Regions from separate parts of the Paenibacillus sp. PL2-23 genome, predicted to be linked through region 2. Evidence: riboswitches for the same ligand, from Rfam matches in the RefSeq annotation. Region 2 holds a riboswitch; each other region holds the start of a gene.
What was found. A riboswitch is a leader RNA that binds a small molecule or an ion and turns the genes downstream of it on or off. The one in region 2 is predicted to bind thiamine pyrophosphate.
Positions count from the first base shown of each region.

Region 1 (9,821 bases), 670 kb from region 2:
GCGAGCCGGTCACCAGACCTCCAATACATTCAAGAAACATAATGCCTGAGGTGATGAGAAGCGCGATCGTCAGCCCCGCCTTGTTGTTCGGCCCGTGATGATGATGGCCGAGGTGGCCATGATGGTGGCCGTGGTCATGGCTGTGCGCGCCATTGTGACTGTGCCCGTCCCCGTGACAGTGTGCGTGTGTATGGCTATGAGTCTGCTCACGGCTATGTGTCTGTTCCTGACTATGTGAGTGATTGCAGCTATCGCCTTGGGCGTGTGTATGAGTGTTTACAGAATCGTTATGATGGCTCACGACTATCCCTCCTTGCCGTCAGCTTGCATGCTGACCAGCCATTGCTAATATATGAATACATGCTCATATGTATTATATAATTGCTTCACCAATCCCGCAACCACTTTTTACTAATCCCCTAAACCGTGTGAATCATACGTTTCGCGTTGAAATATAAGCCCAGTATAGAGAAAACTTATACTTTCTGGTAATTTGAAAAAAACCCGCATCTCTGCGGGTTCAAATCGTTATACCTCCAATACCCCATCATGGCGAATGCTCGACACCGGCGCTCTCTCATCCGCCATATCGCCGGCCGCAGCGCGCAGCTTCTTGCGTCCTCGCCATCTCATAAGCGCCAGCGCTCCGCGAATGTATTCGTCCAAGATCATCGCGGCATAAATACCGGCCAGCCCCCAGCCAAGCCCGATTCCGAACCAATACGAGACACCGGTTGCGACGATTGACAGTGAGCCGAGCGAAATCCACATCGTAAATCTGGTGTCGCCTACAGCGTTCAGGGCGTTTTGAATCGCCATATTAAGCATTTTGCCCGGCTGCAGCAGTATATTAAGTCCCAGCAGCGACACGCCGAATGCGATAATCGCCTCATCCTCCGTGAGCAGCCCAAGCACCGGCTTGCCGATCGCATAGATAACGACCGCGTTCACGAATACGAGGCCAAGCCCTATGCCCAGCGCGCGGAACGACGTCCGATACGCCTCCTTCATTCGCCCCGCCCCGAACAGGAGGGCAATCTGGATTTGCAGCGCCAACGCAATGGAATAGCCAAGCATGAAGCAGAACGACTCCAGCGTATTCATATAGGTTCGCGCCGCAAGCTCCGCCGCACCAATCATTGCAATGTACGTATAGATAGCCAGCTGCGAGAATACCCAACAGGACATATTGACGCCGAGCGGCCACCCAATCCGGATAATTTCACCGAACAAACCACGGTCGAACAGCGCCAAGTCGCGAATTCGAATAGGACGGGCGAAGGTATGCAGGAACATAAATAAGAGCACCAGCACCGCGAGCAGCCGGCAAATGACGGTGGACAATGCAACGCCCAGCAAGCCCCATTCGGGAAATCCCCACGCTCCGAAAATAAAGGCGTAGTTCAACGCCACATGCACCACGTTCATGCCAATCGCGATGTACATCGGTCCCTTCGTATTGCCGGTGTTGCGGATGGCTGTACTGAGCGCCGACATCATGGCGACCAGCACCATGCCCCCTCCCACGATGGAGACATATGTTTCCGCAAGCGGCAGCAGCTCCTCCGGCAGCTGCAGCCATGCCGAGATCTGGCGGGGGAACAAATAAAGCAAGACACTAATGGCAAGTCCGATACCGCCGCTTACAGTTAAGGACATAATGCCAAGCGTACGGGCATCCTCGGCTTTGCCCGCCCCCAGCTTCTGTGCAATCAGAATGCCCGCTCCGCTCGCCACCGTCACGAACAACGTCATCATCGCTGAAAACAACTGATTTGAAAAACCGACGACGGCAACCGCGTCGTCCGAAATGCGGCTGACCATCAGCGTGTCCGCCGCTCCAAGCAGAAACTGCAGAAACAGCTCAATGAAGATTGGCCAGGCGAGCGCCCACAGGGTCAGTTTTTTGACGTTATCCTTCATGCTCCCCATCCTCCAGCGCGAATCGCTAAGCCCGGCGGAGGGCTCTTCTTCGCTCCATTTCATATTGAATTTTGAACACTCCCGCCACCTAAGAGGTGGAGGATTCTTGGGTTGTTGCTCCTCACGGAGCAAAGTCGTAGCGATATTTCCTTTCAAAATATCGTACACCAAGCGATCCCTGCGGTTCCCACAGTTCCTATTTTGTTCATTACTGGGCCATGGCCTTTATGTTTTGTGCCGCATTCCAATCTCGGTCATGTGGTGTTTGGCAGGATGAACATGTCCATTCCCGCACGCTCAAATCTCTCACTTCTGCTTGCTTGTTCCCACAGATGTGACAGGTTTGACTCGTTGGCGCAAAAACCGGTGTTTCTTTGACCGTTCGGCCATACCACTTGGCTTTATAATGCAGTTGTCGGCTCATTTCGCCCCAGGAAGCATCTGCTATGTGTTTGGCGAGGTGTTGTTGTTTCATCATGTTAGCAATGCGTAAGTCCTCGAGACAGATCGTTTGGTTTTCACGGATCCATTTCGTCGTCTGCTTATGCATCGCGTCTAATCGGCTATTTCGAATCCTTTCATGGATGAGGGCGACTTTTCTTTTCGCTTTAGACCAGTTACTTCCGCCTTGTTTCCTTCTTGCAAGGATGCGCTGCCATTTCGTGAGCAGCCGTTCATATCGCAATGTATATCTTGGATTATCCATTGCAGGACCTTCCGAAGGCACGGCAAGATACTTGATACCCACGTCAATGCCAAGTATGCTGTCCGTTAAAGGAAGAGGCTGGATGTCAACCTCGCATACCAACGATACAAACCATTTGCCGCTTGGGGCTAGTCGTACGGTAGCGGATAGGATCCGGCCTTCGATCTCCCTTGACTTGGCATAGGGTACCCAGCCTAGCTTGGGAAGTTGCAGACGGTTTCCCTTCACGGCAATGTTCCCGTTCGTATATCGCGTCGTATAGCTTTGTACGGGATGCTTTCGACTCTTGAAGCGAGGTCGTTCATTTTGCTTGTTGAAGTGGCGCTGATATCCGTCAGCCAAGTTTCGCACAGCTGACTGCAGGGCAATGCTATCCACTTCTTTCAACCAAGACCACTCGCGCTTCATGTCAGGAAGCTGAGATGCACAGGCGTTATAAGACAAACCTTTGCCTGTAGCCTGATAGATCTGACTCCATTTTGATAGGAGGTGGTTGAACACAAAACGGCAGCAACCCAACGTTTTGCGCAGTTGCATGATTTGTACATGACTAGGATAGATCCGAAATTTGAAGGCTTTATGCTGGAGCATCGTCTGATTCGTCACCTCGCTGCAAAAGAGATGAATGTTAACTCATTCCAATTATAGCACAAATGTTCGTGTCTATCCATGAGCAAAATTCCCGATTCATCCCCTGCCTACACTCTCACTTCGTTAGTAAGGTAGCTTAGATGCAGGGGTATTCTCGATGTCTATGATAAATGGTATACTGAAAAGGATGGTTCAAATTTTCAACCGAAACTTTCATTATTCCAACCTGACGTGGAGGGATTGTAACTGAGCCTAATTGAGCTGACTGTTCCACCGCTGCCTCACTACATTATAGGCGGACACACCGTCATGCCTCCGGGACGACGGCATCCCAGCCGGAGAGCAATTGGCGTATTTGATCTCATTGTTGTCATGAAGGGCTGCTTGTATATGGGGGAAGAGGATCGTCATTACGAGGTGCGCGCGGGGCATATGCTCATTCTGAGGCCCGACGCGGAGCATTATCCCACTCAAGCATGTGAAGAGGATACCGAATATTATTGGGCGCACTTCCGCACTCTTGGCGAATGGTCCTATGCGGATTTCCCCCTGACGCCGGCCAGACTCAGCGATTCGGCGGAGCCGATCCCCGCGGCTGAGCAGTTCGCCCCGCGCACATTCGTGAAGCGTCTGCCCCAATTCGCCAAGGCTGCCAGCCTTGCCTTGCTGGAGAGCAAGCTTCCGCAATTGGCGCAGATGAGCATCAACGACCATATCCACGGCGTGCGCTGGAAGCAGCAGCTCGTGTTCCAGGAGGTGATCGACCTGCTCTCCGCCTCCGTCGAAGCCCGTTCACCAACGCCGGCGCTCGCTTGTGCGGAGAGGGCCGCTTCTTACCTGCGGCAGCACTACCGAGAAAACATTACAGCACAATCGCTGGGGGAGAGCATCAACTTCCACCCCGTCTACATCGCCCGCTGCATGAAGCAGGAATTCGGCTGCTCGCCGTTCGACTATCTGCTGCGGTTCCGCATCCAGCAAGCCAAGCTGCTTCTGCTGCAGACGGACTTGTCCGTCTCGCGCGTAGCTGAGGAGGTCGGCTTCAACCAAGCGGCTTACTTCGCGACCTGCTTTTCCCGATTTGAGGGGCTCTCTCCTCGCGAGTACCGCCAGCGGTTTTCCCTTAGTTAAGCCGAGGAAGTGAGGCAGCAGCTTTGGAATGGAAATGCTCACATTACAAAGTTGGCCACAAATGCGATAATGAGCTGCAGAACCTGCAGTTAATTTGAAGCATAATAAGCATTTTCAGGAAATTAACTGCACAACTGCATGTAGAGGATGAGTGGATCAGTCGAGGAGGTTTCCATTAGTTTCACTGCGTGAGTCACCATTTCTGCCAACGCGCCAAAAAAAGCCATCGCCCAGCCTCTATTAGAAGCGCTAAGCGATGGCGTGCGGCCGTTTCTGCAGTTATTCATGTCTCAGGTGCTGAAGCGTGAGGACGATAAGCTGCTCGACGTGGTCGTCGTCCAGTGAATAATAGACGGTTTTGCCGACCTTGCGCCGTTTCACGATTCTCATGTTGCGAAGCAGCCTCAGCTGGTGGGAGATCGCCGACTGCCCCATCTCCAGCACCTCGGTCAGATCATGCACGCACAGCTCCGACTGCAGCAGGGCGTGCAGAATCCGTATGCGCGTGGGGTCTCCCAGCGCCTTGAACAGATCCGCAAGCTCCACGGCTGTATGGTCGTCCACCAGCTTGTCCTTTACGCTGCCAATATCCGCTTCCGTACCGCCGCACGGATCATCACAAGCCGCTGACCGCGTGCCGTTCTCCGTAATCGTCATGACCCATCCCACCAAACCTATCATCGTTAAAGCTCATTATAGCATATTACTCCAAAATGTTATTGCCATTTTCCCGTTACCTGGTTTATAGTGGTGACAGCTAATTAAATATCGTACGGGGGCTGGATGAAGTCTGGCTGAGATTGGGAACTGGTTTCCCTGACCGTTAATCTGAACCAGGTAATGCTGGCGTAGAGAACAAGTCGAATTGAAGCCATTCGTTTATTCTCGAATGGTTTTTTCTATGTCCGGCGCTGTCCTGGTCATCGATCTAGGAGGTGCATGAGGAATTATGCAGCAACAAGCTTCGCAGCAGCTCATTCAACAACTGCAGGCGCTCGCCGAATCCCGTCAAGACGAATTATTCGCCTTGCTGGAGCGGCTGGTCGCCTTCCCCACAGTAAGTCCACCCGCCCGCAACACCGCGGAGGCTCAGCAATATGTAGAGTCCCAGCTCGCGGCATGCGGGTTCGAAACCTCACTCTGGGAGGTCTATCCCGGCGATCCTAATGTAACGGCTGTCAAGTGCGGCTCCCACAGCGCCCAATACAACAGCCTGCTGCTTAACGGCCATATTGACGTTGCCGAGGTCGGCGATCCCTCCGGTTGGAAGCGTGATCCCTTCACGCTGTCTCTGGAGGATGGCCGCCTATACGGCAGAGGCGTATCCGATATGAAGGGCGGACTTGCCGCTCTCTTATTCGTTCTTGGACTGCTGCGGGAGCAAGAGGTCGAGCTCCGTGGAGACCTGCTCTTCCAGTCCGTTATTGGTGAGGAAGCCGGCGAAGCCGGCACTCGGGCTTGCATGGAAAGAGGCTGTGAGGCCGACTTCGCGATTGTGGCCGACACAAGCTCCCTTGCGATTCAGGGGCAGGGCGGCGTTATTACCGGCTGGATTACGATTCAAAGCCCGGAGACGTTCCACGACGGCATGCGCGCCAAGCTCATCCATGCAGGCGGCGGCGTCCAGGGAGCCAGCGCCATCGAGAAGATGATGAAGCTTATTAACGGACTGCAGGAGCTGGAGAGGCATTGGGCCGTGACAAAGTCTTACCCCGGCTTCCCAGCAGGCTCCAACACGATTAACCCCGCCGTCATTGAAGGGGGACGGCATGCCGCCTTTATCGCGGATCGCTGCGCGTTATGGATCACGGTTCACTTCTACCCCGATGAGGATTTCGAAGAGGTTACCCAAGAGATTGAGGACCATCTGCTGCGAGTAGCAGATGGAGACCCATGGCTCCGCAGCCATCCGCCAAGCTTCCGTTGGGGCGGACGCTCCATGCTGGAGGAACGCGGCGAGATATTCCCGTCGCTCGCGCTGGACCGTCATGCGGCAGGCTTGCAGGGGCTCGCCCGCAGCCATGAGGCGCTGGTCGGCGCCGCCCCGGAGATCGGCATGAGCCCTACCGTCACCGATGCCGGATGGATCGCCCGAGCGGGCATTCCAACCGTCATCTACGGTCCCGGCGAGCTGCGCCAAGCCCATGCCGTTAATGAAAGCGCAAGTATGGAGGAGCTTGTCCGGTACGCGCAAGTGATGCTGGCTTTTATTGTGGAGTGGTGTAATACGCCGAAGCCGTCCTCGCCTCAACCAAGCTACTCACAAGAAAGGATGGGATTGTCATGACCTTATTCAGCGAGCGGCTCTATCAAGCCAGCAAGCCGATCTGGGATCGCAGCCACGCGCACCCGTTCCTGACCGAGCTTAGGAATGGTTCGTTAAGCGCTGACCGATTCATCTATTACTTGAAGCAAGATTACGTATACCTCATTGACTATGCCAAGCTGTTCGCGCTTGCAAGCGTCAAATCCCCTGATTTGGAGACGATGCACAAATTCGCGGAGCTGTACCATTCCACTCTGCATGTCGAGATGGAGCTTCACCGCCAATACGCCGAGCGGTTCGGAGTCACCAGGGAGGAGCTGGAGGGGACCAAGGCTGCGCCGACAACCATCACCTACACCAAATACATGCTGGATGTGGCTGCGAGCGGCTCGCTTGCCCAGGTTTTGGCCGCTCTGCTGCCCTGCATGTGGAGCTATCGCGAGATTGGCGTCGCGCTGGCGGCCATTCCAGAAGCGCTGGAGCATCCGCTGTTCCGGGAATGGATTCTGATGTACAGCTCGGAGGAGTTCGGACAGCTGACCGACTGGTGCATCGGACAGATGAACAAGCTGGCCGACGGTCTGCCTGAGCGTGAGCTGGCGCTGCTGGAGGAGCATTTCCTGACGACCTCCCGGCTGGAATATCTGTTCTGGGATATGGCATACCGGCTTGAGGAGTGGCCGGTGTGAGCCACAACGGCCTAGCGCCATGGAAGAAACCTGCCGCGTTAGCCGTGAACGGCCTCGTCTTCCGTTACCCCGGTGATGAGCGGCCGCTGTTCGAGGGATTAAGCTTCGAGCTTCAGGAGAGAGAGTTCGTCAGCCTGCTGGCTGCGAGCGGTCTGGGCAAAACAACGCTGTTCCGTCTCATCTCCGGTCTCCTCCCTGCCGAGCAAGGCTCCATTGGCTTCGGCGCAGAGAGGTTGGACATCGCCGAAGCGGTCAGGCAAGGGAGAATCGGCTACATGCCGCAGCGTGACGGACTGATGCCCTGGCGTACCGTACTGGATAACGCTGCGATCGGACTTGAGCTCAGAGGCGTGGCGCGCCGAGAAGCGCGGCGCAAGGTGCTGGAGCTGCTGCCGGGCATGGGACTTGGCGGGACGGAACGCAAATATCCGCATGAGTTGTCCGGGGGCATGCGCCAGCGCGTATCGTTCCTCCGCTCCCTGCTGGGAGGGGGCGAGCTGCTGCTGCTGGACGAACCGTTTGGTGCGCTGGATGCCATGACGCGCTCCTCCATGCAGGAGTGGCTCTTGCAAACCTGGGAGCAGCATCGCAAGACGGTCTTATTTATTACTCATGATGTGGATGAAGCGCTGCTGCTGTCGGATCGGGTGCTCGTCGCCTCACATGCGCCGGTGGTTTCCTTCCGCGAGCTTCACGTTCCGCTGCCGCGCCCTCGTCATTCATCGCTGGTGCTGGACCCGGCCTTCATCGAGCTCAAGCGGCAGCTGCTTCACTTGTATGAGCAGCGGGATCCGCTTAGCCCGCCCGCCAAGGAGGCGGTGACGCGATGATGATGAAGAAGCTGCTTCCGGCGGCTCGCGCGAATGGACCGCTTCTGCTGTTCGCCGCGCTGCTTGCCGGCTTGTGGGAGCTTGGCCCTCCGCTGGCAGGCATCCCGCATTATGTGATACCTAGACTGTCCGATGTGCTCGCCGCCATCTGGGAGGATCGTCAGCCGCTGCTGCGACACTTCTTCGTTACCTTGTGGGAGGCGGTGCTTGGCCTCGGCCTTTCCACCTTGCTGGGGCTGCTGACGGCCATCTGGATCGATCGGTCCCGTCTGGCCGAGCGCACGCTCTATCCGCTAATCGTCGCTTCCCAGACGATTCCGATTGTTGCGTTGTCACCGATCATGGTGATGTGGTTCGGCTATGAGCTTGGCAGCAAGGTAGCTGTCGTTATCCTGTTCACCTACTTCCCGATTGCGGTGAACACTGCGGCTGGCTTCCGCCGCGCCGATGCAGACACTGGCGATCTGCTTCGGACGATGGGCGCGACTGCAGGACAGCTGTTCCTGAAGTGGAAGCTCCCCTCCGCCATGCCCGGCTTCTTCACGGGCCTGAAGCTTGGGGCCGCGATCAGCGTAGGCGGAGCGACGCTGGGTGAATGGCTTGGCGGCCAGGCGGGAATCGGCATGTATACCAAGCGAGCCTCCCATATGCTGGCCGGCGATGCCGTATTCGGGGGCGTGCTGCTGCTTTCCTTGATGGGCATCGGATTGTTTGCGGCTGTGTTGGCAATCGAACGGCTGCTGCTCGGCCATCGCCGCGCTTAATTCTATGATTTTTGAACCTTAGACCTATAGAAACTGGAGATGAATCATTCATGAAATTCAACAAGCATCCATTATCGTTCCTTCGCACCACTCTGTCGCTGGCCGTCGCAGGCGCGCTGCTGCTCACAGGCTGCTCGGCAGGCTCCAACAAACAAGAGGCCGGCGAGCTTCAGGAGCTGACGCTTCTGCTGGACTGGTACCCCAATGCCGTACACACCTTCCTGTACGCCGCTGAAGAGCAAGGGTACTTCGAGGAGGCCGGGCTGAAGGTCAATCTGCAGACGCCGGCAGGCACCAACGATGCCGTTAAGCTCGTCGCCACAGGCAAAGCGGATCTGGCGCTCAGCTATCAGATGCAGGTTGCGATTTCCCGCTCGGAGGATATCCCGGTCGTATCGCTTGCCGCATTCGTTCGGCATCCGCTTAGCCATGTCCTCGCGCTGAAGTCCAGCGGCATTCAAAGTCCGAAGGAGCTGACCAGCGCGCGAGTCGGTTTTCCCTCCATCCCGCTGAACGAAGCCATTGTAAGCACAATGGTGAAGGCCGACGGCGGAGACGCCTCCTCTCTAGGCCTGCAGGATATTGGATGGGACCTTATCCCGGCTATGACGACCAACAAGGTAGACGCCATCGTTGGCGGCTACATTAATCACGAGAAGCTGCTGCTGGAGAAGGAAGGCGTCGAGCTCGTTTCCTTTGACCCCACACAATACGGCGTGCCAAGCTACTACGAGCTGGTGCTGATCGCAAGCGAGGACGGCGCGGAGGAGAAGCAGGAGCTGTACCGCAAATTCCTGGATGCCGCAGCCAAAGGCCAGCAGTATACAGCGGAGCATCCGGAGGAAGCGCTGGGAGTACTGCTCGATCAGCAAAAAACCGAATACCCGCTCGACGCCGACATCGAGAAGCTGAGCCTAGACA
Region 1 is NZ_CP162129.1:1,515,981-1,525,801, reverse strand. It holds gene AB1S56_RS06445 (cation diffusion facilitator family transporter) at 1-301, opposite strand, end outside; gene AB1S56_RS06440 (MATE family efflux transporter) at 529-1,923, opposite strand; gene tnpB (IS200/IS605 family element RNA-guided endonuclease TnpB) at 2,132-3,220, opposite strand; gene AB1S56_RS06430 (helix-turn-helix domain-containing protein) at 3,530-4,351, shown strand; gene AB1S56_RS06425 (metalloregulator ArsR/SmtB family transcription factor) at 4,631-5,032, opposite strand; TPP riboswitch at 5,114-5,223, shown strand; gene AB1S56_RS06420 (acetylornithine deacetylase) at 5,301-6,638, shown strand; gene tenA (thiaminase II) at 6,635-7,306, shown strand; gene AB1S56_RS06410 (ABC transporter ATP-binding protein) at 7,303-8,136, shown strand; gene AB1S56_RS06405 (ABC transporter permease) at 8,133-8,900, shown strand; gene AB1S56_RS06400 (ABC transporter substrate-binding protein) at 8,951-9,821, shown strand, end outside.
Region 1: linked by a shared signal. The riboswitch ahead of AB1S56_RS06420 (acetylornithine deacetylase) and the one ahead of thiC (phosphomethylpyrimidine synthase ThiC) in region 2 are both predicted to bind thiamine pyrophosphate.

Region 2 (9,821 bases):
GGCGTCGATGCGTTGACCACAGTGACCGACTATACGGACCGCACGACATGTATATTGTTCGGAGACGGCGCGGGAGCCATGCTGCTGGAGCGAGCTTCGAGCGGAGGCGGAGGCTGTATGCTGGCGTCCTATTCCGACACGGACGGCTCCGGCGGGCACCATGTTTATTTGAGCAACAGTGCGAATCGCATCGATGAGCATGAGCTGCTGGATCATGGGAAGATTGTGCAGAACGGGCGTGAGGTTTACCGCTGGGCCGTCAGCCACGTGTCGGAGGGCATACGCAAGCTGATGGCGGGCAGCGGCATGGACGCGGAGCAGCTCAACTGGTTCGTGCCGCATAATGCCAATCAACGCATTATCGACGCTTTGTGCGAGAGAACTGGCTTTCGTCCGGAGCAAGCCTTGTCCAGTATCTCGCGCTACGGCAACACCTCAGCAGCATCCATCCCTCTTGCTCTGGATGACGCGGTCAAGGACGGCCGCGTACAGAGCGGCGACACGCTGCTGCTCTATGGCTTCGGCGGCGGACTGACGCAAGCCGGCGTCATTATGCGCTGGTCCCTTTAGCTTAGCCAACAAAGAAGGATACAGCTTGTGCGTGCGATTGCCGCGCGCATAGCTGTATCCTTTAGAATCCATTTATGATTTCATATAGGAGATGATTTGTGAGCCGATGCCGAAGTCCACTCCGACTTTCCCCATACGTACCGCTACCTGATGGGCCAGCACGACGGCATTGACGCCGCAGGAGGCGAGCACCATATCGTATTCGTCCTTCCGTTCCTCGAGCACTCTCAGCGTATCCTCCATCATTCCGTTGCGCTCGAACGGCAGCGTGAACGGGATGGTCAGGTTGAAGGGAGGTTTAATAAGCCGCTGCTTCGTTCCTCCCGCCCAGCGGGATACCAGGACAACACGAGCGCCTTGCTCCGCAAGCATGCTCCAGAAGGGCTGATATTGGACCAGCTCCCGGTTCACAATCGCATTGCAGACGGCCTTGGGCTCCAGGGCAAAATGCTGGAATATCCGGTTTGTCAGCGCCCGCTTGTGATTGGGATGGGCCCGGATTACATTATCATTTTGAGCCAAAATGCCTACGATATCGGCTTCGCGAATGGCTGTCACCAGCTGATCCCGGAATGGAAGGTTGGGCAGCCTGATGCCCTTCCTGCCTTTGTTCGCCTCCTGCACCCACAGCTGCTTCAGTGTCTGCTCCATTGAATATACGGAATCCTGCGACAATACAAAGTTTTCCCCGTCACCAATGCGTACGAGACAATAGGGCTTCTTCTCGACGAGCGCGTTCCTCAGGCGGGATATGATTTCATCCTTGCCCAGCAGGCTCTCGTTCGGAATATGTGCAATCATGTGCAATCCTCCCAGTATTCAGATCCTCTCATTCTTCGTCCTGATAGTATATGAGTGGAATAAGGGAGGGATTGGACAGCTGCCCGCGCCAAGGGTCTGTCTATGTATACATTTCACTGCCCGCCGCCTTGAACGCTTCCGCCTTCTCCTTCATGCCGGCTTCGATAGCTTCGGAGGTCTCGAGTCCGCTGCGCGCCGCATAATCACGAATATCCTGCGTAATCCTCATGCTGCAAAACTTCGGACCGCACATGGAGCAGAAATGCGCCGACTTGGCCGCCTCCGCCGGCAGTGTTTCGTCATGGTAAGCCATCGCCCGCTCGGGATCCAGCGACAGATGGAATTGATCGCGCCAGCGGAACTCGAAGCGAGCCTTGGACAAGGCGTCGTCTCTCTCCTTCGCTCGGGGATGCCCCTTCGCCAGATCCGCCGCATGCGCCGCTATCTTGTATGTGATCACGCCCTCCTTCACATCCTCCTTATTCGGCAACCCCAGATGCTCCTTAGGGGTCACATAACAGAGCATCGCCGTTCCGAACCAGCCGATCATCGCCGCGCCAATCGCGGAAGTAATATGATCATAGCCCGGAGCAATGTCCGTGGTCAGCGGGCCCAGCGTATAGAATGGCGCCTCGTCGCATACTTCCAGCTGACGTGTCATGTTCTCCTGAATCAGATGCATCGGCACATGTCCCGGACCTTCGATCATGACCTGCACATCATGCTTCCAAGCGATTTTGGTCAGCTCTCCCAGCGTCTCCAGCTCCGCGAACTGCGCCTCATCATTGGCGTCCGCGATGGAGCCGGGACGAAGGCCGTCGCCGAGCGAGAATGACACGTCATATTGCTTCATAATGAGGCAGATCTCCTCGAAATGGGTATACAGGAAATTTTCCTTATGATGCGCAAGGCACCAAGCAGCCATTATGGAACCGCCCCTGGAGACGATGCCCGTCACGCGCGCCGCCGTTAGCGGAATGTACCGCAGCAGCACACCGGCATGAATGGTAAAATAATCAACCCCCTGTTCCGCCTGCTCAATCAGCGTATCGCGGAACACCTCCCAGCTCAGATCCTCCGCTTTGCCGTTCACCTTCTCCAGCGCCTGATAGATCGGTACAGTGCCTACGGGCACCGGTGAATTGCGCACGATCCACTCCCGCGTCGTATGAATGTTTTTGCCCGTGGACAAGTCCATAATCGTGTCGGCTCCCCAGCGAGTCGCCCATGTCATCTTCTCTACCTCCTCCTCGATGGAGGAGGCAACCGCGGAGTTGCCAATATTGGCGTTAATCTTCACATGAAACCCTCTGCCGATAATCATAGGCTCGCATTCAGGGTGATTGATGTTCGCCGGTATGATCGCTCGTCCCCTGGCTACTTCATCCCTGACAAATTCGGGCGACATGCCCTCCCTTATCGCAATAAACTCCATCTCCGGCGTAATGATGCCCTGCCGCGCGTAATGAAGCTGGGTGACGTTACCCCCCTTTTTGGCGCGCAGCGGCCGGCTGTTCACGTTCGGGAAAAGCTCCGCCCCTCTCTCACGGGCTCTCTCGGCGGTCGTAAAGCCGTTATCCTCAGGCTTCACCTCCCGGCCCTCATACGCTTCCACGTCTCCGCGTTCCATAATCCAGCCTTCCCTAAGCTTCGGCAGACCTGCGCGAACATCGGCGACATAAGAGGGGTCGGTATAGGGACCGCTGGAATCATATACGAGGATAGGCTCATTCGGCTTCTCCTGCCCATCCCTGCCCGTACTAGGGCTCAGCTCAATCTCCCTTACAGGCACTTGAATGCAGGGCTTCGAGCCTTGCACGTACTTCTTGCGGCTTCCTGAGATTGGTGTTGTTTGCATAACAAAAAAACCTCCTAAAATGGAATTGGAATTCCACCTGGAGGCATACTCAGACCTATAAGAAAGTTTCAGCTTGGCAAGAAGGCTCACCCATGCAGACTATACTAACGGCAAGGCATACCGCCAGCCGCTAGCTGCGACGAGCCTGCGCGTCACCGATGGAACGATAACAACGGCTTGCGCTCGCAAAGCTGTATTCCCACTTTCCTACGCTGGCATGACCCAGATCAGGTTCAAAGGGACCAAAGCAATCGCTTTATCTCAGCCTTTCGGCGCCCCTAGTGGATTTCCTTGTTACAATATACGATTGTCTGGCAGCTATTGTCAACCTGTCATACAACTTTTTATGTGAACGATACCGTGCCAGCCTATAGCTTGATCTTCTGCTGGAACAATCCCGCCTGTCTGGCCGCCATATAAATAATGACGATGAGCGGTCCGATAAATACGCCGATGACGCCCACCAGCTTGAAGCCCACGTATAGGCTGATAAGGGCCGACAAAGCCCCGATTCCAACAGAATCCCCCAATATTTTGGGCTCAACGATACGGCGGAATACGGTAATGAACAGGAACAGAATAACGAGTCCGATGCCTGTATATACATCACCTGTCAGAATCAGATAAGCCGCCCAAGGCACCAGCACCGACCCCGTGCCCAGTATCGGCATAATGTCCACGATAATAATGAGCAGGGCAATCGCCATGGGATATTTGATATCCAGGATAAGCAAGCCCGCAAGGGAAATTACGTAGGTCATGGCGCTTAAAATAATCTGCGAGCGAAGGAAGCCGAATATGGATCGGCGCAAGTTATTCAGCATCTGATCCACCTGCGGACGAGACGATTCATCGAACAATGACAGCACCGAGGCCTTCATCGTATGGAGGCTGAAGCTGAACATATAGACAGCGACCAGGAACACGATAAAAAAGATGAAGACGCCAGGGAGCGAAGAGGCGAACGACACGACAGAGCTTGACAGCTTGCCCACCATTGTCGTGATGGTGCCGGTGAGCTTCAGGAGGTAGCCCTCCAGTGTCTCGATAGCGTCAGGCGGAAGATTCTGGTACAAGCCCCGAGCATCCACCAGGAGCTGGTCGACGATTTCGCTTGCGTTTTCAAAATATTGCGGAACCTTCTGCAGGTACGCGATCAGCTCGGCCACTATTTTGATGCCTAGCAGCACAATTAAGCCTATAAGCAGAACGGTGAACAGCGTGCTGGATATAATAGCCGCGACGAGCCTGTTCAGCTTGAAGCGCCTCATTAGCATACCGTTCAGAGGCTCCAGGAAGATGGCCACGACAAGGGCCAGCAGGAACGGAGCTCCAACTGTGAATGACAGATAAATCAACAGCAGGCCAACGGCAATCATCACGATCGTGCGAATGGACATGCGGTTTCCCTCCTCTCCCAGATTCTATTCTAATTTCGCGCTGCGCATGAGAAAATTCTCTTCCTTGTAATACATATCTTTGACCAGCAGATTGGGACCGCAGCACGATGCCGCCGGGCAATGGCAATTAACGCTTTGGGCCAGCGGATGCTCCAGCCAGCGATTGAACAGCTCGTCCAGACTGGAGTCCGCAATGTTGCCGAACGCCGGCACATCAGAGAAATCCGTTACGAATACGTCGCCCGTGAACAAGTTGACATTCAGCCGGTTGCGTCCGTCGGGATCATTCCTCACTGTCACATTGCGCTCTTGCGAAAGCCTCTTAAGCAGCGCCCGCTCCTCCGCATTGTCGCTGCACTGGTAGAACGGAAGTGTGCCGAAGAGCATCCAAACCTCTTGATCTCGAGTATCCAGCAGCGTCTTGACGGCTTCGCTCATCTGCTCTCTTGAAATGACGGGCAGATCCTTGGCGAAGGAGCTCGGATACATGGGATGCACCTCGTGCCGCTGACAGCCCATGTCGACAATTAACTGATGGATTTGGTCAATCTTGTTGTATGTGCGGTAATTAATCATGGATTCTGCAGACACCAGGACACCTGCGTCGCTGAGCCGGCGAGCGTTGTCGATCATACGATTGTACAGCTTGGTGGCCGCTTCCAGCGAGACGCTGTGTCCCGACTTCGCAAAGCCGATTTCGTGGAAGTCCTTCGCGCTCGTATAGTTGAAGGAGATATGCATAACATCTAGATACGGAGCCAGCTGCTCATATCTTGAATAAGGCAGCGTCACATTGGAATTAATCTGAGAACGGATGCCCCTGCTTCTTGCATACTGCAGGAGCGGCACCATATATTCGCTTACCGTGCGGCCAGAGAACGTTGGCTCGCCTCCCGTTATACTGATCGTCTCCAGACATTCCACCTCATCCAGTCGTCTCAGCATGTCAGCAAGCGGAAGCTTGTCCGGCTCAGCCAGCACTAGCGTGTCTCCGACCGCACAATGCTCGCATCGCATATTGCATAGATTCGTGACCGTCATCTCAACACTGGTCAAACGGTGCTGCCCGTATTGGCGAAGGGAACGAATAGGGTCCCAGGGGTCATTGTCCGGCGAAAGCGGGGTTAAGGCAGAATGAAAGCTATGATTCCTTGCGTTTAATACGTTCATGATTCAGCACCTGACTTCATATTCTCGTAATTGCGTATTCTTTTATTGTAATGTCCGCGACAGCAGGAAGCAAATGAAGTATGCGCAGGCCAGCAATAGAAAAAGGAGCCGCTTGGCCCCTTATATGCCCGCAACCAGCGGCTCCGAATACTCCTCTTCATTCACGCCGACAATCATCGCCGTCAGCTGCGTGGACAGGTCGATTTCGTATGGCGATTTCAGCTCTTCTCCAGCCTCATTGTATAGGACTCGCACGGTTGGACGATGCGGATACGTGTTGTTCAAGCCGGCGACAATACCTCGCTCGCCGCTCTGCAGCCTGACGTTGATGCCGATGGGATAGATCGCCACCTTGTCCCGGAACAGCTGCAGCATGCGCTGCTCGTATAAGGTGCCCGTCCCTGCGTACAGCCGCTCCACCGCTTCATGCGGCAGCATCGGCGACCGGTAGACCCGGTTCGTCGTCATCGCGTCGTAGGAGTCGACAAGCCCAACCCACTTGGCGTAGTCATGTATTTCATTGCCCTTGATGCCGCGCGGATAACCGCTGCCATCCAAGCGCTCATGATGCTGGAATGCGCAATGAGCCACAAGAAGCGGCAAATTGGGCTCATCCTTCAGCAGCTCGTAGCCGAGCTGGGCATGGCGCTTCATCAGCTCGAACTCTTCCTTGGTAAGCGCGTCCGGCTTCTGGAGCACCTGCATCGAGATTTGCGTCTTCCCGATATCATGCAGGAGAGCCCCCAGCCCAAGGGTCATCACCTCGTCTCGCGAGTAGCCGTTCGACATGCCGAGCAGCGTCGTATACACGCACACGTTCAAGGAATGCTGGAACAAATAGTGGTCCACTTGCCCCATATTCATAAGCATAATCATAGCGTCCTTATGATTGGACAGCTCGTCGATAATGGAGTTCATCATGCTGCGGAAGGGTGCGGCGATAAAGGGATAGGTAACGCCCTTCTTCATCTTGGGTCGATCCATCATCTCGCGGAAATTGGTGCGGATTTCCTTAATGGCCATCCGGAACGTTTCCTCGCTAATAATGGAAGGCACCTGCACGTCCTCCGTGCGGGAATCCTCTATGTAGACATACTGAACGCCGCATTGCTCCAGTCTGGCGATCAGCCGGGACGTAAGCTCCATGCCGTCGCCAAGAAGCACGATGCCTTCAGCGGAAAATATTTTTTTGGCTAGCTTCATGCCGGGCTCGCACTTCGCTATGGGCAGCAAACGCATTTCGGTCCATCCCCTTCATGACTTCTGTACCTTATACATCGGAGTAAACCGTATATATTGTTAATTTACGTGAAAATGCGCCCAACTGCAACCGTTTTGTGCTAAATTTCGACAGCTTGCGCCACGAAAAGTCGAACCCAGCCTTTTTGTTCATGTTCCATAAGTCCAGTTATCAGCACCGGAGCTCAAGTCGATTGTGGAATCCAGTTCTGTACTCGACAAGCCGCAATCGCATCCTCCCGCAGCAGCTCGGAGCCGATAACGTCTCGAATAAACTCTGGCAAATAGAACCTGCAGCTCTCCGTATCCGCAAGGGACTCATAGCCTACACGGAAGCTGAACATGTCAATGGTGCCAACAACGTACAGCCTTTCATCCTGCAGCGGCTCTCCGTTCGCCAGCACGCTTACAATGCGGCCCATAGGCTCCCGGCTATGGTCATAGCGGACCGTCATGCCGTCCATAGCTAACGTGCCAAGCACCTCTCCGCGGAATCCGAAACCCTTGATCGGCTTCGTCACATAATGCGCCAGAAGCGCTTGCTCCAGAGCCAAGCGAATATGTCGACCTGCAATGACAATGCGAGACGGATTAATAGGGGATGGACACAAGGCGTGCAGCTCTCCCGCTGTCACCTCTCCACCAGCCAGGCCGCCCAGCAGCTGCCCCGTATTGACCAGACCGATCTCCGCGTCCGTCCAGCGCCGCAGCCCTCTTGCCAGCAAATTAGCGAGGGGCGATTCCGCGTCCGTTCGCGCCGGGAGCGGCTCCTTGAGACGCGTAATAACTCGGCTTAACGTTCCCCTGGCCGCTTCGTTGTGAGCGCGGATGACCGCATCCGCCTCAGCCCGCTCCGGAAAGGCCCCCGTAGGCACACAGGTCGCCCGAAAGCTTGGCCTGCTCGTATCCGCATCCCAGCCGATTTCAACGCGGCCCAAATAATCGCCGAATTTGCCCGCCGCGCACACCGTCGTTGTCCCTATAACCAGAGGCTCCTCCAGCAAATGATGGGTATGCCCGCCAACAATGAGATCAATGCCGTCAATTTCCTCCGCCATCTGCCGATCGAGCGTAATGCCAAGATGGGACATAACAATCAATATATCGCATTGCCCTCGAATGGCGCTCACCTGCTCACGGATAGCGGCCAAGGGCTCCGTGGTCGTCCAGCCCAGCAATGCGTAGAATTCCGCAAAATTGGCCGTCGCGCCGACAAGACCAACCTTCAAGCCATTTTTTTCAATCAGAATATGCGGCCGCATCCAAGCCGGTCTTGCTCCTGTACTGCTTATCTTCATGTTCGCACAGACAACCGACAGCTTGGAGGTCGTGCCATAGAGCTGCTCCAGCATATCCGCGGAGCAGGTGAGCCCCTCGTTATTACCCAGTGTTATGGCCTCATATCCCGCCTCTTGGAGCAGGTCCCGGTTGACCCTTCCGCCGGTGCCCTCCGATTCCATCCGCATTCGGTCCATATGATCGCCGCAATCAACGGCAAGCACCCGATGCGCCCCCCACACCCTGCGTTCCTCCGCTATCATGGTAGATATCCGAGCCGCGTTTTCCAATCTGCTATGAATGTCATTGCTGTGCAGAAGTATAATCTCTGTATGCTGCAATGTGTGGGACATCCTTCCTGCGCGCCTCCTCAGTCTTCAGTCAATCAAGCTCGCTACCCTCCGATTTGGGACATGCGCCGATCCGTCGGCACATGGGACAGGTCTCCGTCCGCCAGCTTGGCTGCCATCTCATGATTTTCCGGCTTAATATCCATCGCTCTGGCGAACATTCTCTTCATCTCGCTTACATCGCCAAGCGCCGATTTCACATTCAACTCGTCAACCCAATACAGGCAGGGCTTCAAATTCCCATCAGCGGTCAAACGAAGTCTGTTGCAATTTTTGCAGAAATGATCACTGATAGGATGAATGAGCCCGAACGAGCCGATGCCCCCCTCCAGCTGATAATCCTCGGATGGACCATTGCCTTTCACTTGGTCTCTGCTGGAGAAGCTGTAGCCTTGCTCCTCGGCGATCTCCAGGACGCGCGACAATGGCAGATACATGCTGCGCCAATTCTCATCGGCGTGGCCGATGGGCATATATTCAATGAATCGGACATGCAGCGGCTGCTCATAGGCCATCTTCAGGAAGGAGGCAATTTCGTCTTCATTAATTCCTTTGAGCAGCACGCAGTTGAGCTTGATGGGATGGAACCCTGCTTCTGCGGCCGCCTCAATGCCCTCCATCACTCTGCGAAGCTCGCTCCGTCTCGCGATAAAAGCAAATCTCGCGGCATCCAGCGTATCCAGGCTTATATTCACTCGATTCAATCCGGCCGCCTTCAAGGCCTTCGCCTGTTTGGCCAGAAACACACCGTTTGTCGTCAGCGATATATCGTCAATGCCGGGTATGCTCGCGAGCCTTCCGATTAGCTGATCCAGATTCGGCCTGACCAGCGGCTCTCCTCCGGTTATTCTCAGCTTCTGTATGCCCAGCGCCGCACCGGCCTCTACAACCTCTACGATCTGATCGTAAGAAAGCAGGTTAGACGATTCCGTGAACGCCATTCCTTCCTCCGGCATGCAATAGACGCAGCGCAAATTGCAGCGATCCGTCACAGATATTCTCAAGTAATTATGAATGCGACCAAATCTGTCGGTCAACGCTTCCATGACTACGCCCCCTCTCGTGCTCTCGTCCCTCTCGTACCTATTAGCATAACATTTTTTCGACGATTGTGGTATTCTAGAGACACGCAAACTACTTAATCATGAAAGGTTT
Region 2 is NZ_CP162129.1:2,187,938-2,197,758, reverse strand. It holds gene AB1S56_RS09125 (ketoacyl-ACP synthase III) at 1-570, shown strand, start outside; gene AB1S56_RS09120 (GT-D fold domain-containing glycosyltransferase) at 643-1,371, opposite strand; gene thiC (phosphomethylpyrimidine synthase ThiC) at 1,472-3,229, opposite strand; TPP riboswitch at 3,417-3,519, opposite strand; gene ytvI (sporulation integral membrane protein YtvI) at 3,598-4,629, opposite strand; gene yfkAB (radical SAM/CxCxxxxC motif protein YfkAB) at 4,654-5,799, opposite strand; gene AB1S56_RS09100 (HD-GYP domain-containing protein) at 5,920-7,038, opposite strand; gene AB1S56_RS09095 (bifunctional metallophosphatase/5'-nucleotidase) at 7,224-8,669, opposite strand; gene moaA (GTP 3',8-cyclase MoaA) at 8,711-9,712, opposite strand.

Region 3 (9,821 bases), 1.1 Mb from region 2:
GCTTGTGTGAACCAGTAGGCAGCTTGCTGGTAACGCTTCTGCTCCAGCAGGGCGGCGCCAAGCTGGCAGCAAAATTCGGCTCGCGGGATATCGTAGCTCAGCGTGCGAAGCAGCGACGCGATCTGGCGGTCGGATTGCCCAAGCCGCCCGTAGCAATCTGCTTGCTTCATACAGGCGCCAATCTCGTCCTCCACCCAGCCGCGGCCGGATGCCAGAAATTTGTCATACCACGAGGCGGCTTCCTCCAGGCGAGAATGATCGCGAAGCTCATTGGCGAAATAATATTGATCCCGCGGTGTGAACGTTTCTCCGGCCTCCAGCCGCTTCAAATAAATGCGGAGGTTGCGGTCGGTATGCTGCCGCTCCTTGCGATGGGTGACGGCAACGTCGCTATGATGGATGCGCCCCGAGACGGCCAAATATTCGTGGACGGGACCGTGCCAGCGAAAGCCCGCGCTGCGGCGCACCAGGCGATTCCTGCGCAGGCTGTAGACAGGATTGCCGGCAGAGTCGAAGCTCAGATGATAGCTCATTGTAATACTGTCATACGGAAGCTTCTGCGATTTAAGTGTCAGCAGGCGCCGCAAATCCGCTTCCTCCAGCACGTCGTCCGCGTCGAGCCACAGGATGAAGGTCTGCGTCGCCTGCTCGAAAGCGTAATTGCGCGCGGCGGCAAAGTCGTCAATCCATTCGAAGTCGTAGATAACGGCGCCGAAGGAAGACGCAATTTCCTTGGTCCGGTCGGTGGAGCCGGTGTCGACGATGACGATCTCGTCCACCGCTTCCTTCACGGATGCCAGACAGCGTCCCAGGCTGTCCTCTTCATTGCGCACGATCATGCACAAGCTGATGCTGTTCATGCGGCCCATTCCCTCCCGTTTCGCTTAGTCCGTACATCATATTGGAGTCCCGCCTTGTTGGTGAAGGCTGAAGCTATACATAAAGAAAGCCATAATGAGCCAATATAGAAGCAACATGGAAATAGAGGGTGCGTTATGAGCGAAACCAAACAAGGGGCAAAAACGCCGCTCAGCGCGTCGCTTCAAGCGAACGTGCATGCCGTGAACGCAAGGTTCGGGAGCAGCAGCGATCTGGTTATTCGATTATTCCGCAGCGACGCAGCCCCCGAGAGGGAGATTGCTCTGCTTTATATTGACGGTCTCGTCGAGACCGCAACCATTAACGAAAGCATCATCGCGCCGATGATGACGATGGAGCTGCCCGCGTATGCGGAGGAGCGGGGCGATCGGCTGCTCACGTCCATGCGAGCCTGCGTCGTCTCGATCAGCTCGGTTAAGGAAACGTCGACGATGGAGGAAGCGCTGCAATATATGGCGGATGGCCATTGTCTCTTGCTGGCGGATGGCGGCGTAACGGCGCTGCTGGCCGATGTGAATGGCGGCCAGCAGCGCGCCGTCACCATTCCACAGACGCAGACGGTGATCCGGGGACCGCAGCATGGCTTTGTCGAGGATGTGCATACGAATGTCAGCCTCGTTCGGCGCATTATCCGGTCGTCTAATCTGCATGTGCAGACGCACAAGATTGGGGAGCAGACCCATTCCAATGTATCGGTTCTATATTTGAATGGGGTAGCGGATCCGGCCGTAGTGAAGGAAGTGTACAGGAGGCTGGCCGCCATCGATATCGACGGCGTGCTGGAGAGCGGATATATTGAGGAGTTTATACAGGATGAATCGTTTACGATGTTTCCTACGCTGATGAACACGGAGAGGCCGGATACGGTCGCGGCTTCGATTCTGGAGGGCAAGGTGGCCATTCTCGTCGACGGCTCTCCCATCGCGTTGATTGCGCCCACAACGTTCTTCAGCTTCTTCGACTCGCCGGAGGATTATTATCAGCGCTTCGACATCGCGACGTTCATCCGGACAATCCGTTATGTCGCTTATCTCATCTCGATGATCTTCCCGTCTCTCTATATCGCCATTACGACATTCCATCAAGAGATGCTGCCCACGACGCTGCTCATCAGCCTTGCGGCGCAGAGGGAAGGAGTGCCATTCCCCGGTCTGGTGGAAGCCCTGCTGATGGAGATGACCTTCGAGGTGCTTCGCGAGGCGGGGCTGCGCATGCCGCGGGCAATTGGTCCAGCCATCTCGATCGTGGGCGCGCTCGTGCTGGGGCAATCGGCTGTGCAAGCGGGCATCGTGTCCGCCGGCATGGTTATCGTAGTATCCTTTACGGCGATTTCGAATTTCGTGATGCCGGAATCCAGCATGGCGGCAACGTCGAGGATTCTTCGGTTCGGCATTATGATCATGGCGGGCATGCTCGGATTTCTGGGCATTTATGTATCGGTGCTGTTCATCATCGTACACCTGACGTCGCTGCGTTCGTTCGGGGTGCCGTATATGTCCCCGTTCGCCCCTTCACCGAATAAATGGGTAATGCTGAAGGGGATATTTGTCCGCAAGCCTTGGTGGTCGATCGTGCTGCGGCCCATGGACACGAATCTTCGCAATCCGCGGCGGCAGGGCAGTGCCAAGCGCCCGCCCGCGCAGCGGCATTCCGGCAAATAGAGGGGGCAACCGCGATGCGAATGCTCAGATTCATGATATGCGCCTTGCTCCTGCTGGTTCAGACGGGCTGCTGGAATCGCGTGGAGCTGAATGATATAGCGATTATCTCGGCCACGGGTGTCGACTGGCATAACGGCAAGTGGACGTTGTCCTATCAGATCGTCATTCCCAAAGCGATCTCCAGCCAGACGGGGGAGAGCGGGACTGCTGCAGTCAATGTGTTCTCGACAACCGGTGAGAACTTCCGATACGCCATCAGCAAAGCGAGCGAGGAGACGAGCCGCAGGCTCTATTTCTCCCACAATCAATCTATTGTGATCGGGCAGGAAGCGGCGCGCAAGGGACTGGGTCCCTTGCTGGAGGCGTACCTGAGAAATCACGATTCCAGAGAAACCGTAAGCGTCTTCCTGTCCAAAGGCAGCGCCAGGCGCATGCTGGAGCAGCTGATCCCGCTGGAGCAAATACCGGGGGCGGCGATCCAGCGGATGATAGCGAATCAGGAGCTGGGAAGCTCCTCGTTCCGCCAGATGACAGCTCACGACGTGTTGATGGAGCTGCTTGGCAGCACGCAGGCAACCAGCATTCCGGGACTTGTCATCGCCGGTCCAGGGGAAGGCACTGATAACGCGGGCATGATGGGGGGGACGACCACGCAGACGAAGGTGCGGCTAAGCGAGCTTGGACTTATCCAGGGAGACAAGCTCGTCGGCTGGCTGGATGATGACCAGAGCAGAGGCACTATGTGGCTGACCGATCATATCGACAAAACCACCGTATCGTTCTCCTGCTCCGATGAAGGGAAGGGCAAGGAAACCTCGTCCGCCAGAATATTGACCGCCTCCACCAGGCTGAAGCCGGAGCCGAGGAACGGCAAGTGGCTCATACGTGCAGACGTCGAGGCAACAGGGATACTCATGGAATACAACTGCCCCGGAGATCTGAGCAAGCCGGCAGAGGTAGAGAAGCTGGAGCGCCGGATTGAGAATGAGATCAAAGCGACGATGCTGGACGGCTGGGAGGCCGTTCGCAAGCAGGGCGTCGACGTGACCGGCTTCGGCACGCTCATTTACCGAAGCTATCCGAAGCAATGGAAGGAAATAAGCGGAAGCTGGCGGGACGTATTCCCTCAGACAGAGGTTGAAGCAACGGTCAAGATGAAGCTGAATTCCACAGGCATGAGCGGTAATAATTTCAAGGATGCGCAGAAGAAAGCAGGGAGCTGACGACGCTTGCGGCCGCGGGGAGGAGGGGAAACATGCAGCAAATAGGCAAAAGCCAGCTGGCCATTCTCATCATGTTGTTTATGATTGGCAGCACGCCGCTATTCGAGCTGGGCATTAAGGCCAAGCAGGATTCGTGGATTGCGATGACCGTTGCGGCGACAGTGGGACTGATTCTGCTGGTCTTGTATATCCGGCTGCAGAAGCGGGCTCCCAGTGTCGGGATCGCGGATTTGTACAAGTTCCACTTCGGCCGATATATTGGCGGAGCCGTGGGAGTGATTCAAGCCATGTGGTTCGCGTATGAATCCATGCGGAACGTGCGCGACTTCGGTGAGCTGACAACGATGGCGCTGCTCGGATTTACGCCGAAATGGATCATTATGCTTATTATATTGCTTGTCAGCGCGTATACGGCGAGCAAGGGCGTCGAGGTATTCGTGCGAGTCGTCCAGCTGCTCCTGCCTGTAGTCGTCATCAGCTACGGATTGCTTATTTTGCTCGTATTCTCCAGCGGTCTGGTGAAGCTTGGGCGGCTCCTGCCGATGATGGAGAACGGTCCCATGCCGATTGTGCAGGCGGTGTTCCCGGATTTGCTCTCGTTCCCCTTCGGACAGATGGTCGTTATGCTGGTGTTCTGGAGTCTGGTCAAGGAGAAGAACCTGATAGGGCCCGCATCGTATAAAGCCTATCTGATCGTATCCGCGTTTCTAGTCGGGATGAATATGCTCATTATGTGTGTGCTGGGACCCCAGCTGTCCGCGCTGACGGCGCTGCCTCTGCTGCAGGTCGTGCAGCTTGTGCGGCTGGCGAACTTCCTGGAGCGGCTTGATATTATTGTAACCTTGCTCCTGTACACCGGCTTATATGTCAAAATAACAACGCTGTTCATCGCCTCCATCTTAACGGTTAACGCGGTAACGGGCATTTCGCAGCGCAGCCTGGTATTCCCGATTGGGGCGTTCATCTATGGCATGAGCTTCCTGGAGCCTAACAATACGTACCACATCTGGATCGGGCTCGACATTACCCTTAAGATTGTGCCCCTGTTCCAGATTGTGCTTCCACTCGCGATGCTTGTTGTTGGCATTCGAAAGCGGTATCGCGCGGAGGCGGCCGAAGGGCTGAGAAGCCTGCAGGCGGAAAAATAAGGCTGGCATTCTGGTCGCAGTCTGCTATAATGGAAACGTTATTGACGAGAATTGCATATTCCGGGGAGCTGGAGGAGCCGGCTGAGAGGGAATGCCACACATTCCGACCCGTATAACCTGATCCGGATAATGCCGGCGTAGGAATCGAAGCTTAGCTTAGCAGCTTGAGACAGCCGACAACACGACGTCTTCCGTATCCGGGGGGCGTTTTTTTTCGTATGAACGGAGAGCCGTCAATGGCACCAACAACTGAACAGACAGGGAGAGGGATGCAGCATGGGAAGCCATACAAAAGGAAAATGGGGTCGTGCGCTGACGACGCTTGCGCTTGCAATGGCAATCGCCGGATGCGGCGGAAATAACGGGAACGAGGGGGCGGCCAGCAAGGAAGGGAATCATTCGGCGGACAAGCCTCTGGAGAAAGTGAAGGTTGTGCTGGACTGGACGCCCAATACGAATCATACGGGCCTGTATGTTGCTCGGGACAAAGGCTTCTTTGAGGAGCAGGGGCTTGAGGTCGAGATTATACAGCCAGGGCAAGAGGGGGCCGACGCGATGGTTGCCGCAGGCAATGCGGAATTCGGCGTCAGCTATCAGGAATCGGTGACGATGGCGCGTATTGCGGAGGTGCCGCTGGTGTCGATCGCGGCGGTCATTCAGCATAATACGTCGGGCTTCGCTTCACCAAAGGAGAAGGGCATCGATTCGCCCAAGAAGTTCGAGGGCATGCGTTATGGCGGCTGGGGCGCTCCGGTGGAGGAAGCGGTCATCGATGCGCTCATGCGCGAGGACGGCGGAGATGTCGGCAAGGTCGACATCATGAGCATAGGCGACAGCGATTTCTTCGCGGCTGTGAAGCGGGATATCGATTTCGCCTGGATCTATTATGCCTGGACGGGTGTAGAGGCGGAGCTGCGCGGGGAAGAGCTGAACATGGTCTACCTCACGGATTACAGCGAGAAGCTGGATTATTATACGCCTGTGCTCGTCACGAGCGAGAAGCTGATCGCCGACAGTCCGGAGCTGGTGAAGGCATTCACGGCGGGCGCTGCCGCAGGCTATCAGTATGCGATTGACCAGCCGGAGGAAGCGGCGGATATACTGATCGCGGCGGAGCCCGATCTGAATCCGGAGCTGGTGAAGGCGAGCCAGAAGTGGCTAAGCCCTCGCTACCAGGACGACGCGGCGCGCTGGGGTGAGCAGAAGCTGAGCGTGTGGGACAGCTACGCGGACTGGATGTTCGAGCGCGGGCTTCTGGAGAAGGAGCTGGACGCGGAGCAAGCGTTCACGAACGAGTTTTTGCCGGAATAACGGCTAACATCAAGCAGAAAGCAGGGATCGTATGGCTAACGCGCTGGTCAGCATTCAGATATTGCCAAGCACGCCGGGGGGAGCCAGTGTGCTTCCTTACGTGGATCGCGCAATCGACATCATAAAGGCATCGGGCGTTCCTTACCGCGTCGCTCCGCTGGAGACGACGATGGAAGGGGAGCTGGCCGAGCTCCTGGCGGTGGTGCAGCGGATGAACGAAGCGATGGCGGAGATGGGCTGCGCCTCCGTCATTTCGCAGATCAAAATTTATTATAACCCGGAGAGCGGCGCCTCGATGGACCGGCTGCTTGAGAAATATCCCGATGGGCAATAAAACGGCGGGCTGGTCCCGCATATGGCCGCCCCTCGTTGTGCTGGCCGCCGTGCTTGGCGTATGGCAAGCGGCGGTCTCCTTCTCCCTGGTGGAGGAGTGGATTGTGCCGTCGCCGGCCGGTGTCGCGCAGGAGGTGCTGAAGCCGAATGTGTGGCCGAGGTTGATTGAGCATGCAGCCGCGACGATTGGACTGGCATTTATCGGCTTTGCGGGGGGATCGGCGGCGGGCTTCGGGCTCGCCGCTTTGCTGCATTTGCTGCCGGGCGCGCGCAGAGGCGTCTATCCGCTGCTTATCCTGTCGCAGAATGTGCCCATCGTCATCCTTGCCCCGATCATGACGATGCTGTTCGGCTACGGCATGCTGCCGAAGGCGCTGCTTGTGATGCTGGTCTGCTTCTTCCCTGTCAGCGTCGCTATGCTGGGCGGCCTGTCCGGGACGGACGAGGGCTTGCGGCGATATATGCAAATGATCGGCAGCGGGAAGTGGACGCTGTTCTGGAGGCTGGAGCTGCCGGGCGCTGCGCTGGGATTGTTCTCAGGGCTGAAGATCGCAGCCTCCTACAGCGTGCTGAGCGCCTCGTTCGCGGAGATGCTGTCGCCGAAGCTGGGCCTTGGGGGCTACATGGTGCTGTCTACCCGGGGATTTATGCCGGAGCGGGCATTCGCTGCCGCCATTCTGATCATCGTGGTCAGCCTGGCGCTGTTCGGGCTGGTCGCGCTGGCGGAGAAGCTGGTGATCCGCTGGCGGCCGGCGAAGGAAGAGGTGAAGCCGAATGCTTGAGGTGCGGAACGTAAGCAAGACATTTGCAGATAAACGCGGTGAGCAGGAGGTGCTGCACCATGTGTCGCTTCGCGTCGCGGAAGGCGAATTTGTCTCCATCATCGGTCCTTCGGGCAGCGGCAAGACGACGCTGTTCAGCATCATCGGGGGACTTGCGAGACCATCGTCCGGCGAAGTGCATATCGGCGGCAGAGAAACGACGGGCGAGACCGGCCATGTGGCGTATATGCCTCAGCAGGCGTCGCTGCTCCCATGGCGAACCGTCATAGGCAATATTGAGCTGTCTCTCTCGGTCGCGGGCGTGTCGAGGAAGGAGGCGCGAGCGCGTGCTGGGGAATGGCTGAGACGCATCGGCCTCGACTCTTACGCCGACGCGTATCCCCATGTGTTATCGGGCGGGATGAGGCAGCGCGTGTCGTTCTTGAGAGCGCTGCTGTCGCCTCAGCCCCTCATGCTGCTCGACGAGCCGTTCGGCGCGCTGGACGCGCTTACCCGGGGACAGATGCAGAAGTGGCTACTCTCGTTGTGGGAGCAGAATAGGAGGTCGGTGTTGCTGGTTACGCACAGCATCGAAGAGGCGCTGTATTTGTCCGATCGCATACTGGTGCTGTCCTCGTCTCCGGCAGAGATCGTGGATGAGATAGCTGTTCCGTTCGAGCGTCCGCGCCGGGAGGAGCTGTGGGAGGACGCGCGGTTCATGGAGCTGAGGGGAAGGCTGTTACGGCGTTTGCAAGGGGCGGAGGGAGAGGAGTCGCGGCATGACTGACAGGCTAAGCTATATCGATGCGCATATTCATGCCGAGCTGTATGAGGATGCGGAGCAGGAGCGGCTGCTTGAAGCGGCGTTCCGCGAAGGCGTACAGGCGGTGGTCGCCGTCTCGATGCACTTGGCGTCCTGCAAGCGGACCGCAGCGCTAGCAGCTCGTTACCCGGGCCAGGTACTGCCGGCATACGGCTTTCATCCCGAGCAGGAGCCGCCTTCGGAGGAGGAGCGAGAGAGGCTGTTGGCTTGGATACGCCATAGACATGCTTCGGGAGAGCCGTTCGCGATTGGAGAGGTTGGGCTGCCCTATTATATGCGGACGGAGCGGCAGGCGAAGGGAGAGGCGTTCGATGAAGCGCGTCATCTGAAGCTGCTGGAGGCTTTCGTGAGGCTGGCTGCGGAGCTGAATCGTCCCATCGTGCTCCATGCCGTATATGAGGACGCGGATAAGGCCTGTGAGCTGCTGTGCAAGCATGGCGTAAAGCGGGCGCACTTTCATTGGTTCAAGGGAAGCGCCGAGACGACAAGCCGAATGGCGCAAGCGGGCTATTTCATCTCCGTTACGCCGGACATCGTATACGAGGAGGAAATTGCCGAGCTGGCGCGGCGCTATCCGCTGGAGCTGATGATGGTGGAGACGGACGGGCCTTGGCCGTTCGACGGACCGTTCGAAGGCATGCCCACAAGGCCGCAGATGGTGAAGGCGGCAGCGGAGCGGCTGGCGGAGATCAAAGGCATTCCGGTTGCAGAGGCGGCTTCAGCCCTGCTGCGCAATACGAAATTATTTTATAACCTATAGCATCCACCCAAGCGGCCTTTCGTCCACATAGACGGAAGGCCGTTTCCTTCTGCGTCTGCGCCGCATATAACGGAAGTATGGAGGAGTGCGTACAACCCATCCAAGAGAGGAGCTGGGCTTATGGCGAAGCTGACGAGAGAGCAATTTATTGCGGCGATAGCGCCAGCGGTTATTTTGGTACGACAAGAGGGCTCACCGATTTTCCCTTCCGTGCGCATCGCGCAGAGCATCCTGGAGACGGGCGGCGTGATTCATGCGTGGAACAACCTGGGTGGCATTAAGGTGGGGACTGGCGTTCGGAACGCGTATTGGCAAGGGCAGGCGGTTGTTAAGGGCACGTGGGAGTATGTCGATAATCGGGCGGTTGAGACGCAATCGGCCTTCCGGGCGTACAGAAGCATTTACCACTTCTATAAGGATCAGGAGCTGTTCCTTGGCACATCCAGATATCATCGCGTTCGTGCGGCGAAGACACCGGAGAGTCAGGCTCAGATGTTCCAGGCAAGCGGCTACGCTACGGATCCCGCCTATGCCGACAAGCTGATTAGGCTTATCCGGCAATACGGCTTAACAAGGTACGACGAGCTTGGCGAGCGGCAGGAGAAACCGCCAGCGTTCCAGACGAACGCGATGGTTCCTATCATTCACCAGGGACAGGTGCTCGCGGGCGGCTATTTGAAGGAAGGCGTGACATGGATACCCGCCCGGCGAATCGGAGAGGCGCTCGGCGCCAAAATCGGGTGGACGGGAACCCAGGTAACGGCGAACGGACAAGAGCTGGAGACGACCCTGTCCCAATCCACCGGCTATGTGAAGGTGCGGGATTTGGCAGAGGTGCTGTCGCTTGGCGTGAGCTGGGACAGTGAGGCGAAAGCCGTCTTCCTGGAGTAGCTGTGCCCTTTCCGCCCTGTGCGGAATAGGA
Region 3 is NZ_CP162129.1:3,280,145-3,289,965, reverse strand. It holds gene AB1S56_RS14380 (glycosyltransferase) at 1-860, opposite strand, end outside; gene AB1S56_RS14375 (spore germination protein) at 996-2,540, shown strand; gene AB1S56_RS14370 (Ger(x)C family spore germination protein) at 2,555-3,763, shown strand; gene AB1S56_RS14365 (endospore germination permease) at 3,796-4,911, shown strand; TPP riboswitch at 4,963-5,074, shown strand; gene AB1S56_RS14360 (ABC transporter substrate-binding protein) at 5,188-6,222, shown strand; gene AB1S56_RS14355 (MTH1187 family thiamine-binding protein) at 6,254-6,556, shown strand; gene AB1S56_RS14350 (ABC transporter permease) at 6,546-7,337, shown strand; gene AB1S56_RS14345 (ABC transporter ATP-binding protein) at 7,330-8,103, shown strand; gene AB1S56_RS14340 (TatD family hydrolase) at 8,096-8,899, shown strand; gene AB1S56_RS14335 (glucosaminidase domain-containing protein) at 9,020-9,790, shown strand.
Region 3: linked by a shared signal. The riboswitch ahead of AB1S56_RS14360 (ABC transporter substrate-binding protein) and the one ahead of thiC (phosphomethylpyrimidine synthase ThiC) in region 2 are both predicted to bind thiamine pyrophosphate.